Flavisolibacter tropicus: one gene and its partner. The protein of the gene in region 2 binds, or shares a complex with, the protein of the main gene of each other region. Links are inferred from orthologs where the notes say so. Each region holds a gene or a part of one and is shown on either strand. Other genes may lie near its edges. The genes, in order: carA and carB.

What was found.
Region 1: the proteins of carB (region 2) and carA are in contact, whole or in part, in a solved structure (PDB 1KEE), measured with the Escherichia coli proteins. The link is inferred for Flavisolibacter tropicus from one-to-one orthologs.

What each region holds. Positions count from the first base shown.
Region 1 is NZ_CP011390.1:1,661,377-1,669,407, forward strand. Bases 5,262-8,031 are described here. They hold carA (glutamine-hydrolyzing carbamoyl-phosphate synthase small subunit), read right to left. Parts: upstream 7,314-8,031; coding sequence 6,210-7,313; downstream 5,262-6,209. Other genes in these bases: aroQ (type II 3-dehydroquinate dehydratase), read right to left, coding at 5,262-5,637; SY85_RS06980 (GNAT family N-acetyltransferase), read right to left, coding at 5,618-6,178; rplQ (50S ribosomal protein L17), read right to left, coding at 7,441-7,953. In the rest of the region: SY85_RS06955 (AraC family transcriptional regulator), read left to right, coding at 1-492; SY85_RS06960 (methyltransferase), read left to right, coding at 587-1,573; SY85_RS06965 (acetyl-CoA hydrolase/transferase family protein), read right to left, coding at 1,631-2,917; SY85_RS06970 (FUSC family protein), read left to right, coding at 3,097-4,935; SY85_RS25415 (hypothetical protein), read left to right, coding at 5,013-5,228; more of aroQ, read right to left, coding at 5,221-5,261. UniProt on the Escherichia coli protein: Small subunit of the glutamine-dependent carbamoyl phosphate synthetase (CPSase).
Region 2 is NZ_CP011390.1:4,429,664-4,438,280, forward strand. The notes cover bases 2,164-5,519. They hold carB (carbamoyl-phosphate synthase large subunit), read left to right. Parts: upstream 2,164-2,496; coding sequence 2,497-5,319; downstream 5,320-5,519. Other genes in these bases: SY85_RS18925 (hypothetical protein), read left to right, coding at 2,164-2,224; SY85_RS18935 (DinB family protein), read left to right, coding at 5,401-5,519. Outside these bases: SY85_RS18920 (peptidoglycan DD-metalloendopeptidase family protein), read right to left, coding at 1-1,633; more of SY85_RS18925, read left to right, coding at 2,000-2,163; more of SY85_RS18935, read left to right, coding at 5,520-5,883; SY85_RS18940 (hypothetical protein), read right to left, coding at 6,113-6,535; SY85_RS18945 (hypothetical protein), read right to left, coding at 6,563-7,303; SY85_RS18950 (RNA polymerase sigma factor), read right to left, coding at 7,339-7,893; SY85_RS18955 (transketolase family protein), read right to left, coding at 8,039-8,617. UniProt on the Escherichia coli protein: Large subunit of the glutamine-dependent carbamoyl phosphate synthetase (CPSase).

The DNA of each region.
Region 1 (8,031 bases), 2.8 Mb from region 2 along the record:
AGTGCCTTACCCCAGGAATACATCTCACTTGAGTATCACATTGAAAGAAAATCCGATTGGCAAGCGCTCTCCTTCCCAAGTATCTGCAACTATTTTGACAATACATTTTTTGATTGTTGGAAACCGGCAAAAGAGTTTCTAACACAATCTACAATTCAATATAAAGACATTGAGTTTTGGGGAACAATCCACGAATGCCCCAATGTTACCGGCAAAGAGAAATGCAGGTTTGATGCTACTATTCAGCCAGCTTCATTTACTGTACCTGCAGACATTTTCAATACTAAATACAAGGGGGGAAAGTTCGCTGTATTTCAGTTTTGCGCCCCATATGCCTATTTCAAAGACATCACTATACGCATTAGCCAATACATACTTGAAGATACTTCACTTGAATTCAGAGAAGGCTATTCTTTTCTGAGATACCATCAGGATCCAATAACAAACGGACCAGACTATATAATGACAAAGTGGTACCTACCTGTTAAGTAATACACAAGCTTCAAATCTTTACTTGCTGCAGCTTTAACTGCATAAACTAGACATGGCATAATGCATAAAATAGAGAACCAAAACTTTAATATATATGTCACAACAAACACCAAATGCAAAGCTTTGGCAACTGGCTCTTGGATTTGCAAACACAAATATCTTATATACACTCATTAAATCAGGTGTGATTGAGCAATTACGAAATAACGCTAGAACATTAAGCGAAATAGCAACAGCTTGTCATCTCAATGCAGATGTCTTATTTAGAACATTACGCTTTGCAAAAGCTATAGATATTGTTACAATTGAAGAAGACAACTATAGCCTAACAGATGTTGGTAGATTGCTTTTAAAAGATGTATCTGGTAGCCTATATGGTGGCTTGCTGATGATAGGATCCGAACCTTGGCAAAAGAGCTGGAACCTGTTGTCTTATTCATTAGAAACAGGGAAAGATGCCTTTACTGAGGCAATGGGTAGTCCTATTTTTGACTATTTAGATAAACACCCTAAGTATGGAGAACCTTATAATCAGTGGATGACAACAGCGACTTCTATGTCAGCCAAGGCAATTACCGCTTCTTACGACTTCTCTCCTTTTAAAACCATCTGTGATATTGGCGGAGGTCAAGGCATCCTTTTAAAAAATATTCTGTTAGCTAACCCAAACCTGAAGGGCATCTTATATGATCAGGAAAGTGTAGTAGCTAATCATGTATTGAATGAAGTGATAGAAAGAGTCACCATTCAAACAGGAAACTTCTTTGAAGAGGTACCAACAGCAGATGTTTTGATAATGAAAAGTGTACTACATGATTGGGACGATGAAAAATCACTGAGTATCCTAAGTAATTGCAAGAAGGTTATGACACTCGAATCCCGCTTATTGATTGTAGATATGGTTTTAAATAATGAACCCGATCCTTTCGGCTCTTTCTATGACTTACATATGCAGGTATTGTTAGCTGGCAGAGAAAGAACAGAACAGGAGTTTCAAACACTCTTAAACAAAGCCGAACTCCAATTAAAACAAATTATTCCAACTCAATCACCACTAAAAATTATAGAAGTTTCTTTATAGGTAGCCTTTGATGTAGATCCAATATCCTAACAAATGGCAATCAAAACTTTGAACGTTTTAAAACAGCTTAAAGCGTTCAAAGCATGCCTTTTCCAATTGTTCTCGATCTTCTGGGTGAGCTATGCTGATCAAAGCCTTAGCACGCTGACGTAGGTTTTTTCCAAATAAATAAGCAATACCATATTCTGTAACCACATAGTGTACATGTGCACGGGTGGTTACTACACCAGCACCAGGCTTTAACATAGCTACAATTCTTGATACGCCTTTAGCTGTACGGGATGGCAAGGCTATTATAGGCTTACCACCTTTACTTAGAGCAGCACCTCGCATAAAATCCATTTGACCACCCACACCAGAAAACTGATAGGTTCCAATAGAGTCAGAACATACCTGTCCAGTAATATCAATTTCAACGGCACTGTTTATGGCTACCATCTTATTGTTGCGGCGTATCACATGCGGATCATTCACATAATCAATATCCAAAAATTGAAATGCAGGATTATCATCCACATAATCATATAAGCGACGGGTACCTAATGCAAACCCAATCACCGCTTTATTAGGATGAATATTTTTGTGTTTGTTGTTGATGATATCTTTTTCAAAAAGATCTACAATACCATCTGAACACATCTCCGTATGAACACCCAAATCTTTATGGTTAGTGAGTGATTTCAATACAGCATCTGGTATAGAACCGATTCCCATTTGTAAGGTGCATCGATCATCAATTAATGAGGCTACATACTCGCCTATTCTTAGCTCATCCGCTCCTACCTTTTCACCAAAATGTGCTTCGTATAATGGATCCTCACAATACACCATGCTATGAAAACGATTAATATGAATTAATCCATCGCCGTGTGTACGTGGAACATTGGGATTAACCTGTGCAATAACATATTTAGCTGTATTTACCGCAGAGCGAGCTATATCTACAGACACTCCCAATGAGCAATACCCATGAACGTCAGGAGGAGAAACCTGAACAATAGCCACGTCTATCGGTAATATATTTTGATAGAAAAGGTTGGGTATATCACTTAAAAAGACAGGAACATAATCAGCTCTACCTTCATTTACGTCTGCACGGATGGATGCAGATACAAATAAAGAATTCATATGAAAGCTTTCTAGAAGCGATGGCTTATTTACATGTATATCGCCATATACACTTATAGATACTAACTCTACATCTTTAAAGCGATCTGCCATTTTTGCCAGTTCGCTTAGCAGGAAAGTAGGTGTTTGAGCACTACCTTGTACAAAAACCCTATTCCCAGATTGAATAATACTTAATGCTTCTGGAGCAGTCTTATATTGGATAGCAACTTTCATAAACAATTAAAGATTTGTAAAGTTATTGCTAAGTCTTTAAGAAGGAAATGAGCAGTATTATTTTTACATCTGACTATGCTCATCCATAAAGACTATTAATAGGTAAAAAGGGAGGCATAGTTTTAGTCAAAGCAGTATATTCAATAGAGCAAGGACTTAATCATTAAGAAGATCTACAGATGAGAAATCAGCTTAGGGAGTTTAGATATTTTTTCTTTACGCAAGAGTTTGCAGATGGTTTACGAACCACTATTGCCATTCTCTTGCCTTCCTTAATACTTTACTTTTTTGGGCAGTTACATATAGGTACCACTATTTCATTAGGTGCACTTTGCGTAAACTTTGCTGACGCCCCAGGTCCTGTCATTCACAAGCGCAATGGCATGTTTTTTAGCATTCTGTTCATGTTCATTTCAGCCCTACTTACAGGTTTCGTTCATACAAATGTGTATGCCTTAGGGCTAGAGATTTTGCTGTGCAGCTTTCTTTTTTCCATGTTTACCGTTTATGGTGCACGGGCTACGGCTGTGGGCAGCGGCGCTTTATTGGTATTGATATTAACAATGGACCAGCCCAACCATGGCTATGGAATTCTATGGCAAGCATTATTTATTGTAGCCGGAGGATTATGGTATGCTGGAATAAGTTTACTCTTTTACAATATTAGCCCTTATCGCCCAGCGCAAAGAGCATTAGGGAAATGCATTAGAGAACTGGCAAAATATTTAAGAATCAAGGCAAAGTTTTATAATACAAATGCAGATTTAGAAAAAGCGTATCAGGAGTTATTCTCGCAACAAGTAGTCGTTAGTGAGAAGCAAGAAAGTGTTAGAGAACTTTTCTTTAAAAGCCGCCAAATTGTAGGGGAGCCGTCATTTACAGGGCATACCTTGATTCTCACATTTGTAGATGTAATGGATATGTTTGAAGAAGTAACCGCCACCTATTACGATTACCCTTCGTTACATCAGCGCTTTCAGAAATACCACATATTATCTGATATAAACAAATTTATTCATTCCATTGCCAATGAGTTAGATGCAATTGGACTGGCTATTTTAGCTAATCACCCTTATAGGAAGGGAGTCAATTTTGAACAAGAGTTTGATGCTTTAAAAGTACAAATTGACAAGATCAGCGAAGAGGAAAAGGGTATCAGTAATATCGTACTTAAGAAGATCCTGGTAAATATCCGTAGATTAGTTCTGCGCATCAACGATATCTCCAATTACTTTGAACCAGCTACCCATAAATCAGAGCGCGTTAAAAACATAGATTTTCAACGGTTTGTTTCCCATCAGAGTTTTGACGCCAAGCTGTTTTGGGATAATATGAACCTGAACTCCTCAATATTCAGGCACTCCATACGCGTAGCCATTGCATGCTTAATAGGCTTTACTATTAGTAAGGTGTTTCACTATGGGCAACATAGTTATTGGATCGTATTAACGATAGCCTTCATTTTAAAGCCAGCCTACAGCCTTACCAAACAACGAAATATTGAACGCATAATAGGTACTGTCATAGGTGGTATGATTGCCATTTTAATACTGGCCTTTATTCCTAATACTAACATATTGTTTGCGCTAATGGTAGTATTTATGTTAGGAACATATAGCACACAGCGAACGAATTATATAGCCATGGTTCTCTTTGTAACACCATTTGTACTGATCTTGTTTAAGCTAATGGGGTTACGATTTATTGCAGTAGCCAGAGAGCGTATTTTAGATACAGTTATCGGTTGTGCTATTGCCTTCCCAATTAGTTACCTCTTATTTCCCAAATGGGAGGCTGAAGATTTTAAAGACCATATCCGTAAAATGCTTCAGGCCAATATTGATTATCTACTTACTGTTGCCAAAAAATTTTCAGGAGAGGTAATGAAAACAACCGACTTTAAACTGGCTCGCAAAGAAGTATACATTCAATCAGCCAACTTATCAGCAGCTTTTCAACGCATGCTTTCTGAGCCTAAGGGGAAACAGAAAAATAAAAAGATATCCACCAGTTTGTAGTACTAAACCACATACTTTTTTCAAATATTGCTTCACTTACTACAACTAGTACAAAAACAATTGGCCAGCAATATGCATTGCGACTTACCAAACAATCGCTGTCAGCACTTTGCAATGCTATTAAAAGAATAGACACCACTTGTTCTGTGCCCGATCTGGAAAAACTACCGGAAGTCCCTCAACAGCTTTTGGATCAATCTGCTGAAGAAATATTACAGAAAGAACAGTTGGAGTTCATTCATAAGGTAACTGTAGATATCGACAAGGTGACCAAAAGAATTGTTACTACCTGATAAACCATTCAACAGCTAGTTCATAACCTTTTAATCCAAGGCCAAAAATACTGCCCACTGACTTGCCAGACACGTGAGACAACTTACGAAATTCCTCACGGGCATGCACATTAGAAATATGGACTTCAATAACAGGCGTTTTAATAGCAGCAATGGCATCACCGATAGCTACTGAAGTATGCGTATAACCGCCAGGATTAATGATAATACCATTGTAATCAAAGCCCACCCGTTGAATTTCGTTAATGATTTCACCTTCAATATTGCTTTGGAAATAATGAATATGCACGTGCGGATACTTGGTCTTTAATGACACCAGAAAGGATTCAAATGGCTGACTTCCATAAATATCAGTTTCGCGTTTACCTAACAAGTTCAAATTTGGACCATTAATGATAGCAATGTTCATGTGCAATATTTAAGGTGTCTGTTGAAAGTAGACTATAAATTGATAAGCTAATGTAGTTCTCGTTTTTGATTTCACAATCACGCATGCATCCCTCGTAGGTAAAACCCAGTCGTTTCAATACATTTTCACTGGCCGTATTACCTGTTTCTACTAGCGCTTCTATGCGATGGATTTTCTTTTTATGAAGAATGAAATCAATCATTACAGGTAGCACTTCTTGTATGATACCATTCTTCCAATATTGAGGCAGTAACCAATACCCTATTTCAGTCCGACTATGTTGCTTATTATAATTGTTAAAGCCTATAGCCCCTACTCTTTCGCCTGTTTCCCTCTTTACGATCTTCCACCAGGTACCCGTTTCATTTACCTGCATATCCCTATAAAAATCCATTTGCGTTTCTACTGCTTCAAGTGTTTGATAGGATACACCATAAAAAGGTATCACCTGCGGATGACTAAGTCCTTCAAATATAAAAGCTTGGTCATCTGCTATGATTTCATGCAGCAAAAAACGATCAGTAGTTAGTACTGGAAACATAAAAAAAGTCACGCGGAGCGTGACTGTAAATTTATGCTTTTGAATGCTTTTTGATCAAATCGATGAATTCATCAAAAAGGTAGCGGCTGTCGTGTGGCCCAGGAAAACTTTCCGGGTGGTATTGTACTGAAAAGGCCGGTTTACCTTTTACACGAATCCCTTCAATGGAGTTATCATTCAAGTTTACGTGTGTTATTTCAATATGCGGTGCATTGCGTACTGCTTCAGGGTCTACACCAAATCCATGGTTTTGGGTAGTGATCTCACATTTACCAGTGATCAGGTTCTTTACTGGATGATTCATCCCTCTATGGCCATGGTGCATCTTAAACGTAGGAATATCATTTGCTAAAGCCAGCAACTGGTGTCCTAAGCAGATACCAAACGTTGGCTTCTCATCTTCCAACAAACCCTTTACAGTACCAACAGCATATTCCATAGAAGCTGGATCGCCAGGGCCGTTTGAAAGGAAATATCCATTAGCATTGAATGCTTTGATTTCCTCTAGCGGCGTCTTGGCAGGGAATACTTTTACATAGGCGCCACGCTCCACCATACAATGCAGAATATTACGCTTAGTACCATAATCTAATACAGCTACACGTATTGGCGAAACAGGGTCTCCAATTTCATAAGGCACATTAGTACTAACAATAGATGCCAACTCCAGACCCGACATATCAGGTACTTCTTCCAGCTTTTTCATTAATACTTCAGGATCCAGAATTTCAGAAGAAATAATGCAGTTCATGGCACCTTTGCTTCTTACTGCGGTAACAAGCGCTCTTGTGTCAATACCCTCAATAGCAACAATATTTTGACTCTTCAGATATTCATCTAATGAACCTTGAGCTTGACGGCGAGAGAACAGCTCTTCCAGGTTTCTACCGATCAAACCCTTTATTTTAATGCTATCACTTTCTATATCCGCTTCATTTACCCCATAGTTTCCAATATGTACATTGTTCATGATCAAAACCTGACCATAATAACTAGGATCTGTAAATACTTCCTGATAGCCGGTCATACCAGTATTAAAGCAAAGCTCACCGCCTGTGGTACCAATAGCACCAAAAGCCTGACCTCGGCAAACCGTTCCATCTTCTAAAACTAAAAGGGCTTCTTTCTGTGACATAGTGTTTAATGAATTGTGCAAAGAAAATTCGAATGTTTGGTTATATGAAAAAAAATCTACAAAATGAGCATAAAAAAAGGCAAGATGAACAAACATCTTGCCTTTTGTATCATAGAACATGCAATCATTAAGATGGTTGTTGTTCAGTTGCTTCAGGTTGAGCATCAGATGCTTCAGCTTCAGGAGCCGCATCAGTAGTAGCTTTCTTTTTAGCAGTACCACCAGCACGACGTGTTCTTTTAGCAGGAGCTTTCTTCTCTTCTTTACCTTTTCCGTAGATCTCGTTAAAGTCTACTAATTCGATCAGGGCTTGTTCAGCATTATCACCAGGACGAGTGCCTAATTTGATAATACGAGTGTAACCACCTGGACGACCGCCGATTTTCTCGATGATTGTTCCAAATAATTCTTTGATCGCTTCTTTGTCTTGCAAATAACTGAACACCACACGACGTTGGTGAGTAGTGTTTTCTTTTGCTTTAGTGATCAAAGGCTCAGCATAAACACGCAACGCTTTAGCTTTAGCCAAAGTAGTTACGATTCTTTTGTACTGAATTAATTGGCAAGTCAAGTTGCTCAAAAGGGCCTCGCGATGCGCTTTCTTACGACCCAGGTTGTTGATTTTGTCTCCGTGACGCATGACATTTGTTTTAATTCAGCTGCACCGTGTCAGGAATTGCAGCCTACTGTTATAAATAAAGTCCACAGACAACTTTCG
Region 2 (8,617 bases):
TTTCGTCAAACTTGTAGCTCCACACCTTACCCTTATCGTTAGTAAAGCGTAGCCATTGGCCATCCACTTCGGCGCGGAAGCTCTTGATCTCATTAAAGTTGTCCTTAGGTGTAAATACCAAACGCGTAGCACGGGAAAGATCGGCCTGTGGCGCATTGATAGTAGGAGGAATGGTATCCAGAAATGCCTGGAACGTACCAAACTGCCGGAACTTGGCTGAAACCCAATCCCCTCGTTGGGGCAAGGCTTTAGCTACGTACGTACGGCTGCCCGATACATTCTTGATCACAATGCGGTCCATGGCTTCACTACTAAGTGGAGAAGTGATCTTTAGCCGCACAGTGATATTGTCGTGCGATGGGATCGAAGGTTGTAAAAACGTATGTAACGGAGAAATAGAGGCACTGCTAGAAGCATAGGTCGCCGTGTTAGCATTATAGGCTACGTTCACGGTATCATATAATGTGTTTTCTGTAGAAAAAACCTCAAAGTCAGTGGCCTCAAATACATTCACCTGTTGCGGGTACCATTTTTCACCTGTAACAGCGGTAGTCCTGGCAAGGCGGGCATCGTACTGCACATCAAAGTTTAGTGTAGAAAGATTTTGTGCAGCATCGCGCACTTCTATGCGTACAGTATGTACTGCTGTATCATTCAGCTGCAGTACACCTTCTGTTGGGGTAACTGTATAGATGTTTGTGATATCGCCCGGCATGCGGCTTAAGTGCTGCAGGTAAGGACCCACTAAAGCTTCGTAACGATAATCTATATGCGCATTCATATAGCGCGTGTCATTATAGCTGATAGTGTCTAGAATAAATTCTGACTGCAATACATTATCTAATAAAATGCGGGCACTATAAATACCATTCGGGTTGGTAGAACCTGTAAAATAATCGACTGCGCCCAAAGCAAAGCTGATTCTATCCGTGCCCACTTTAATGGGAGCTGCTTTTACCAGGTTATAGAGTCCTGTACCTGTTTTGCGCAAGCCAATCAATTGCGGTGACTGGGCATATACACTACGATTGCGGTCATACATACCCAACCGTACCAATGATGGTGGTACTGCGTCGGCAATGGGGAAACCAAACAACAAAGGATTCAAACATTTTTCAGTAGCTGTCTCACGGATCTCAAAATGCACATGTGGCCCTTGAGAGCCACCCGTATTACCACTATAAGCAATAAAATCGCCTTTGGCTAATTTAAACAGAGAGGGAGGAGGCGTTAACTCTACCGCCCAGCTTTGTTGCTTATACTGTTGTTCTTTTACCCATTGCTCAATAGCGGGCGCAAAATCGTTCAGGTGCGCATACAAGGTGGTCAACCCATTGGGGTGATTAATATAGATGGCCCTTCCAAAACCAAAGGGTTCAATCTTAATGCGGGCAATGTAGCCATCGGCAGCAGCGTATACTGGTAAGTTTTCCTTTTGCTGCGTACGTATGTCTAGCCCCATGTGCCAGTGGTTGGTGCGCAACTCTCCAAAGTTGGCTACCAGCTGCATGGGTATATTCAGTGGGTTTCTAAAATAACCCTTTGGATAATTGGCAACCTGGGCCTGTAAGGTAGCCGAAAATAGAAGGCAACCTGCCAAACAGCTTTTCAACATCGTCATCATCGTTTTCATACGTGTGGACCTCATTTTGCGAAGCCTGAAAATTACACTAACAAACGCTATTCCAGCGGAGGTTGGCCTAAGATTAAAAGGATTTTAAGAACTAGGATTAGCGGGATTGTATAAGATTAGGAGGAGAATGGAGATGAATGCTTGATGAAAATCATGATGAATTAATGGTAGAGCTTAAATAAAATGGGGTAAAAAAATAAGTGCCATTTAAGCTGTGGTCAGAAATGCGGCAAATGCTACCCTAAAGCTGAAAAGCAAATTGGAGTTATCGGCAAATGCCAATTTTAAAGCCCTGCTGAATACGGTACGATATTTTATTGCTAATAGATGTAGATAATAATTTTATAACCTAATAAACGTATAATTATGGCACGTAGAGGATTAGGCATCGGCTCATTATTGGTAGCTGGTGCGGCTGCTTATGCTTACTACAAGTATTCTCAAATGAGCGAACAACAAAGAAAGGATATGGTCAGTAACTGGAAAGAGAAAGGACAAAAATTGTACGACGAGTATGTTCCAGACAACATTAAAAATATGGTAGCTAAAAAGCAGGGAGCCGGTAACGGACATCCGCATGCAAGTGTATAAGCTTAATGTTTCAAATATAGATGAAGGCCCTGCTTAGCAGGGCTTTTTTGTTTGAGAAGTTGAAGGCGTTAGTGGGCTAGTTAAAAATAAAGCACAGGTATTAACGAATTTCTCTACATAAAACAATTTCAATTCATTTACATTTGCACCCCGGGCATCGTCCCGGTTTTTTTGTATCTACTAATTCGAGTTTACGGGTTTATAAGTTTGCAAGTTTGCAAGTTCACCATGAGAAAAAACGGAAAGCCCGTGAACAGTAAACTTACTATTCAATGCCAAAAGACGCATCTATCAAATCAGTTCTCATTATTGGTTCCGGTCCTATTATTATTGGTCAAGCTGCCGAATTTGATTATTCCGGTACGCAGGCTGCCCGCAGTTTACGGGAAGAAGGTGTAAAAGTGATTTTGATCAACAGCAATCCCGCTACGATCATGACCGACCCAATGATGGCGGACCGTGTGTACCTCCTGCCATTGACCGTTGAGAGCATAGAGCAGATCTTGGAAGAAAACCAGATCGATGCCGTGCTGCCTACCATGGGTGGTCAAACAGCCTTGAACCTGGCTAAAGAAGCCGAGGATCTGGGTATATGGGAGAAGTATGGTATACGCCTGGTAGGTGTAGATATTAAAGCAATTGATAAAGCGGAAGACCGTGAGAAATTCCGCCAGTGGATGATTGAGCTGGGTGTACCTGTAGCGCCGGCCCGTACCGCTAACTCCTTCCTGGAAGGAAAGGAATTTGCACAGGAAATCGGCTTCCCGCTGGTCATTCGTCCTTCATTTACCCTGGGTGGTACAGGTGGTGGTTTTGTACACGGACCAGAAGATCTGGATGAAGCTTTGCAGCGTGGTTTACAGGCCTCTCCAATTCATGAGGTGCTGGTAGAAAAAGCAGTACTGGGTTGGAAAGAGTATGAGCTGGAGTTGTTGCGCGATGCAAATGACAACGTAGTTATCATCTGTACAGTAGAGAACTTTGACCCAATGGGGGTGCATACCGGCGACTCTATTACAGTAGCGCCAGCTATGACACTGAGCGATACTGCGTTTCAGCTGATGCGTAATACCGCTATTAAAATGATGCGCGACCTGGGCAACTTTGCCGGTGGTTGTAACGTGCAGTTCTCTTTAAATCCTGATACTGAAGAGATCATTGCCATTGAGATCAACCCTCGTGTGAGCCGTTCTTCAGCCTTAGCTTCTAAAGCAACTGGTTATCCAATTGCCAAGATTGCTGCTAAGCTGGCTATTGGTTATACACTCGATGAATTAAAGAACCCTATTGTACAAACTACCTCTGCCTACTTTGAGCCTGCGCTGGATTACGTAATTGTAAAAATCCCTCGCTGGAACTTTGATAAGTTCAAAGGTGCTAACGATACACTAGGCTTGCAAATGAAGAGCGTAGGTGAGGTAATGGCCATTGGCCGCAGCTTCACAGAAGCGGTACAAAAAGCTTGTCAGAGTTTAGAAAACAACGCTGTTGGTTTGGGTTATTATGGAAAGAGCCAAATGCATGCAGAAGCGTTGTTGGAATATATTAAAACACCGAAATGGGATCGCATCTTCCGTATTAAGGATGCACTTATGTTAGGTGTGAGTGTCAATACCATTGCAAAAGCTACTGGTATTGACCGTTGGTTTATCTATGAGATCCAAAAGCTCTGCAACATTGAAAAAGAGCTGGATAAATACTACCTGGGTGATGTACCTGCTGAGTTGCTGAAAGAAGCAAAAGTGCATGGCTTCAGCGATGAGCAGATTGCCCGCATCATTACAGATGGTGATGAGGAAGAAGTATATGAAAAGCGCAAGGCTTTGGGTATTACCCGCGTATATAAAATGGTAGATACGTGTAGTGCTGAGTTTGAAGCTCAGACACCCTACTTCTATAGCACTTTTGAGGAAGGACATAGCAATGAATCAAAAGTTACAGACAAGAAGAAAGTCATAGTATTAGGCTCTGGTCCTAATAGAATTGGTCAAGGGATTGAGTTTGACTACTGCTGTGTACATGGCTTACTGGCTATTAAAGAGTGTGGTTATGAAGCTATCATGATCAACTGTAACCCAGAGACCGTGTCTACTGATTTTGACATGGCTGACAAGCTCTACTTTGAGCCTGTATTTTGGGAGCATCTGTGGGAGATCATTGAACTGGAGAAGCCTGAAGGTGTTATTGTACAGTTAGGTGGCCAAACAGCCCTGAAACTGGCGGAGCGCCTGCATGAAAAGGGTATTAAGATCATGGGGACCTCTTTTGACAGCATGGACATTGCTGAAGATAGAGGCCGTTTCTCTGACCTGTTGAAAGAACTGAATATTCCTTACCCTGCTTATGGTACAGCCTATAATGTAGATGATGCAATAGAGGTAGCCAACAAAGTAGGCTATCCTGTACTGGTGCGCCCAAGCTATGTATTGGGTGGTCAGCGCATGCGGATTGTGATCAACGACGAAGAGGTAGAAAAGGCAGTGATCAGCCTGTTGAAACATATTCCGGGTAACAAGATCCTTATTGATCACTTCCTGGATCGCTGCCAAGAGGCCGAGATCGATGGCATCTTTGACGGTGAGAACTTCCACGTAATGGGTGTAATGGAGCATATTGAGCCTGCCGGTATACACAGTGGCGACAGTAACGCTGTATTGCCAGCCTTTAACCTGCCGCCTATGACCGTTACAACCATGGAATACTACGCTGAGAAGATTGCTCGCGCCTTGAATATCAAGGGTTTGATCAATATTCAGTTTGCTATTAAAGATGGTAAAGTATATGTAATTGAAGCGAATCCAAGAGCTTCCCGCACTACGCCATTCATAGCCAAAGCGTATGGCATTCCTTATCTGAACATTGCTACTAAAGTAATGTTGGGTGTAAACAAACTGACCGACTTCAAATTTGAGAAAAAGCTTGACGGCTTTGCCATTAAAGAGCCTGTGTTCTCATTCAATAAATTCCCGAATGTTAATAAAGAACTGGGCCCTGAAATGAAGTCGACCGGTGAGGCTATCCGCTTTATCAAAGATCTGCGTGATCCTTACTTCCGTCAATTGTATAAGGACAGAAGCATGTATTTGAGCAAGTAGTCTGAACCGGGATTTGGGTAGATGAAAGGATTAGGAAGAGAAGAAAGAAGGGAGGATACGCTCAATAATCTATAATGGGTAATGAATAATAAAGAGCTATCAAATATCATCAGCCAGCTAAAGGACGCCTATGAAGGCGATCCTTGGTTTGGCAGGGCGGTGTTGAATATACTGGCAGAGGTAGATGAACGTATTGTTTTTGAAAAGCCGGGTGGACAGCATAGTATAGTAGAACTGCTGTGGCATATGATCACTTGGCGGGAGTTTACCATAGATCGGTTACAGCACTCTCCACAGATGACCTTGGCTTATTTTGAAGAAATGGACTGGCGCGAGCTGGATCATTCGGATAGGACACTCTGGAAGCAAGGTCTGGAACGTTTACAAGAGACCCAGGCGCAGCTTCTAGCCCTATTAAAAGATTGTACAGATGAGTTGCTGGATCAGGACGTAAGAGAGCGAAATTATCCGTTTAGGAAGCTCTTATACGGCATTATCCAGCACGATATCTACCACTTGGGGCAGGTTGCCTATATTCAAAAATTGCTGAAAGCAACCGCTTAAAACCTGAAGAAATAAGCTTTTATATTGTTGAGCTGATTAAATGTGAAAAGGCTGGAACGTAGTTCCAGCCTTTGTTTTATAGGGATAATATTTTAAAATTCGTTTTAATAGTAGAGTCGCAAAAACAAAAAAGGCCTGCCCTAAAAAGAGCCGGCCGTTGCTAACCTATGAAAAACACCAAGCTCAAATATAGAAGAAATTGTGATTCCCAACAACTTGGCATTCTTTTTTAGGGCAACAGGCCACCTCCACGGCGTCCGGGAGCCTTGTCAAATTTGTTTTGCATGCGGTCTTGGCGTAGACGTTTTAGCTCTTCAACAAAATCGTGCTCATAATTAAAAACATCATTACTACGCTTTTCACCCATAATAGGCTTAAACTGATCGCGGTAACGAAGTCTTAGATCAACGATCTTTTGTTGCAATACCAGGCGATCGCCACGGTATTGTTGGTTGGTTTGTCTCAGTTCCTTGAAATAGTTCAAGAAAACCGGAGAAAAACGCTCGGCTTCAGACTTGCTTAAATTCAGTCGTTTTTGGATATACTCGTTCATCCGCTCCTGAATGCGATCACCAGGTTGTTCTGCATCCTGGGCAAACACAGCAGTTGTGAATGTCAAGAAAAATCCAAGTATGTATAAAATACGTTTCATAAGTAATACGATTTCCCAAGGGTTAGCTTAATTAATAATAGATAATTCTTCGTCGTCTGTTGGTATCTGGGCTAAAAATGCGTCTATCTCTTTTACCGACACATCAGTCAGCATCTTGCTAACCTCAGCAGAGTTTGTTTTGGCTATCTGTTCTGTTGATGTAGCGTCTGTAGACTCAATAAACGAATCCAGATCTTTATTGCTGATGTTTTTCAGCTTGCTGGCAATCCAGGCTTCAGGAGACGAGGACGGATTAATGCTACTGGGGCGGCTGTTGTAGTAAACCAAGCCACTGATTGCGATGACACCGGCTACTAAAGCGGCGGCAGCCACCCTCATCCAGCGGGTACGGTTAAAAGAAACAACTTTTGCTTGCTTCGGAGCTACTTTAGACAATACCTGTGCGGGTAAGTTGTCAAAATAACCCATTGGTATGTCATAGGGGTTTGTTTTCGGATGCTCTGCTAAAATAGCAGGTAATTCATCTTCCTGAATCAAAGTCGGAACATCACCTGATAGGGTTGAGAAATAGTTGGAAGGTAGATCGTACGGCATCTTTTTGGAAAGACCAGCCAGTAAGGGCGATAAAGAGGCCAGCTCATCTGCCGCTGAATCCACTGCTTCCTCTTGTTTTAGCCTCATAAGTACGGATGCGGCAAAGTTTTCAAAATAACCTTGAGGCACGCTAAAAACGGGCTCCTTTACGTGTGAGGGTAGGGTACTGTTAAGTTCCCTCAATTCATCGTGTATGTACTTACGGCTGCTCATTTTCAAGATTTAAGACGAAAAAAGAGAGATAAGGTTTAATGATTCTTTATATATTCTTCAATTTTTTTTACGGCATGGTGGTAACTGGCTTTAAGCGCTCCTTCACTGGTTTCCAGCACCTTGCTCATCTCTTCATAAGGCATTTCATCGTAGTAACGCAGGGTAAATACAAGACGTTGCTTTTCAGGGAGTTGTTGAATAGCCAATTGGAGCTTCCATTCCAATTTGTTAGCATCAAAGCTCTGATCGGCCTTTACTTTGTTTTCCAGCCCGCTTTCCACATCACTAAGGCTTATAGCTCCGCGTTTTTTGGCGTTGTCTAAAAAGGTCAGGGATTCATTGGTAGCAATACGATAGAGCCAGGTATACAGCTGCGATTCTTCCTTGAAATTCTCCAGACCTCGCCATACCCTTATAAAGACATTTTGTAGTACATCATTGGCGTCATCGTGGTCTACCACCAGCCGGCGAATGTGCCAGTACAAGCGCTCTTGGTATTTTTTTATGATCGCTGTATAGGCGGCTTCTTTGGTGGTTGGCTCCCGAAAACGTATTAAGAGTTCGGCATCATCTAGTCCTGTCAAAGCCATTCGTGTTTGTTTAATTAAGAAGTAAAGATACTTGGTAAGCTACAAAGAATCGTGCCTTGATGAGCTTTACCAAACCGTTAAAAACAATAATAGCCTCCTTAGAGGCTATTATTACGATAAGTTGAAAAGAGAATAGTTTGACCTATTATCCGTTTTTACGGGCAATTACCTTTTCAGCGGCTGCAATGATATCAGGAACATCCAGACCGTATTTTTTTAACAATTGGTCTGGTGTACCGCTTTCACCAAAAGTGTCTTTAGTGCCAACAAATTCAATTGGTACAGGGAAATTACGGGAAGCTACCTGGGCAATGGCATCGCCTAGGCCACCGATAATATTGTGCTCTTCTACAGTAACCGCGCAACGGGTTTTGCGTAGGGAGTTTATTACAGCCTCATCATCTAAGGGTTTGATAGTGTGAATGTTGATCACTTCTACACTCAGACCTTTCTCTTCTAATGCTACACCGGCTTGAATGGCATTCCATACCATGTGACCGCAGGCAAACAGCGTTACATCGGTACCTTCAGAGAAATATTGTGCTTTCCCAATTACAAAGTCTTCGGGCTTGCTAAAGATGGGCCAGGCCGGGCGACCAAAGCGCAGGTATACAGGACCATGGAATTCGGCAATAGCCATGGTAGCAGCCTTGGTTTGGTTGTAGTCACAAGGTACAATCACGGTCATGTGAGGCAGCATTTTCATCAGTCCTATATCTTCCAG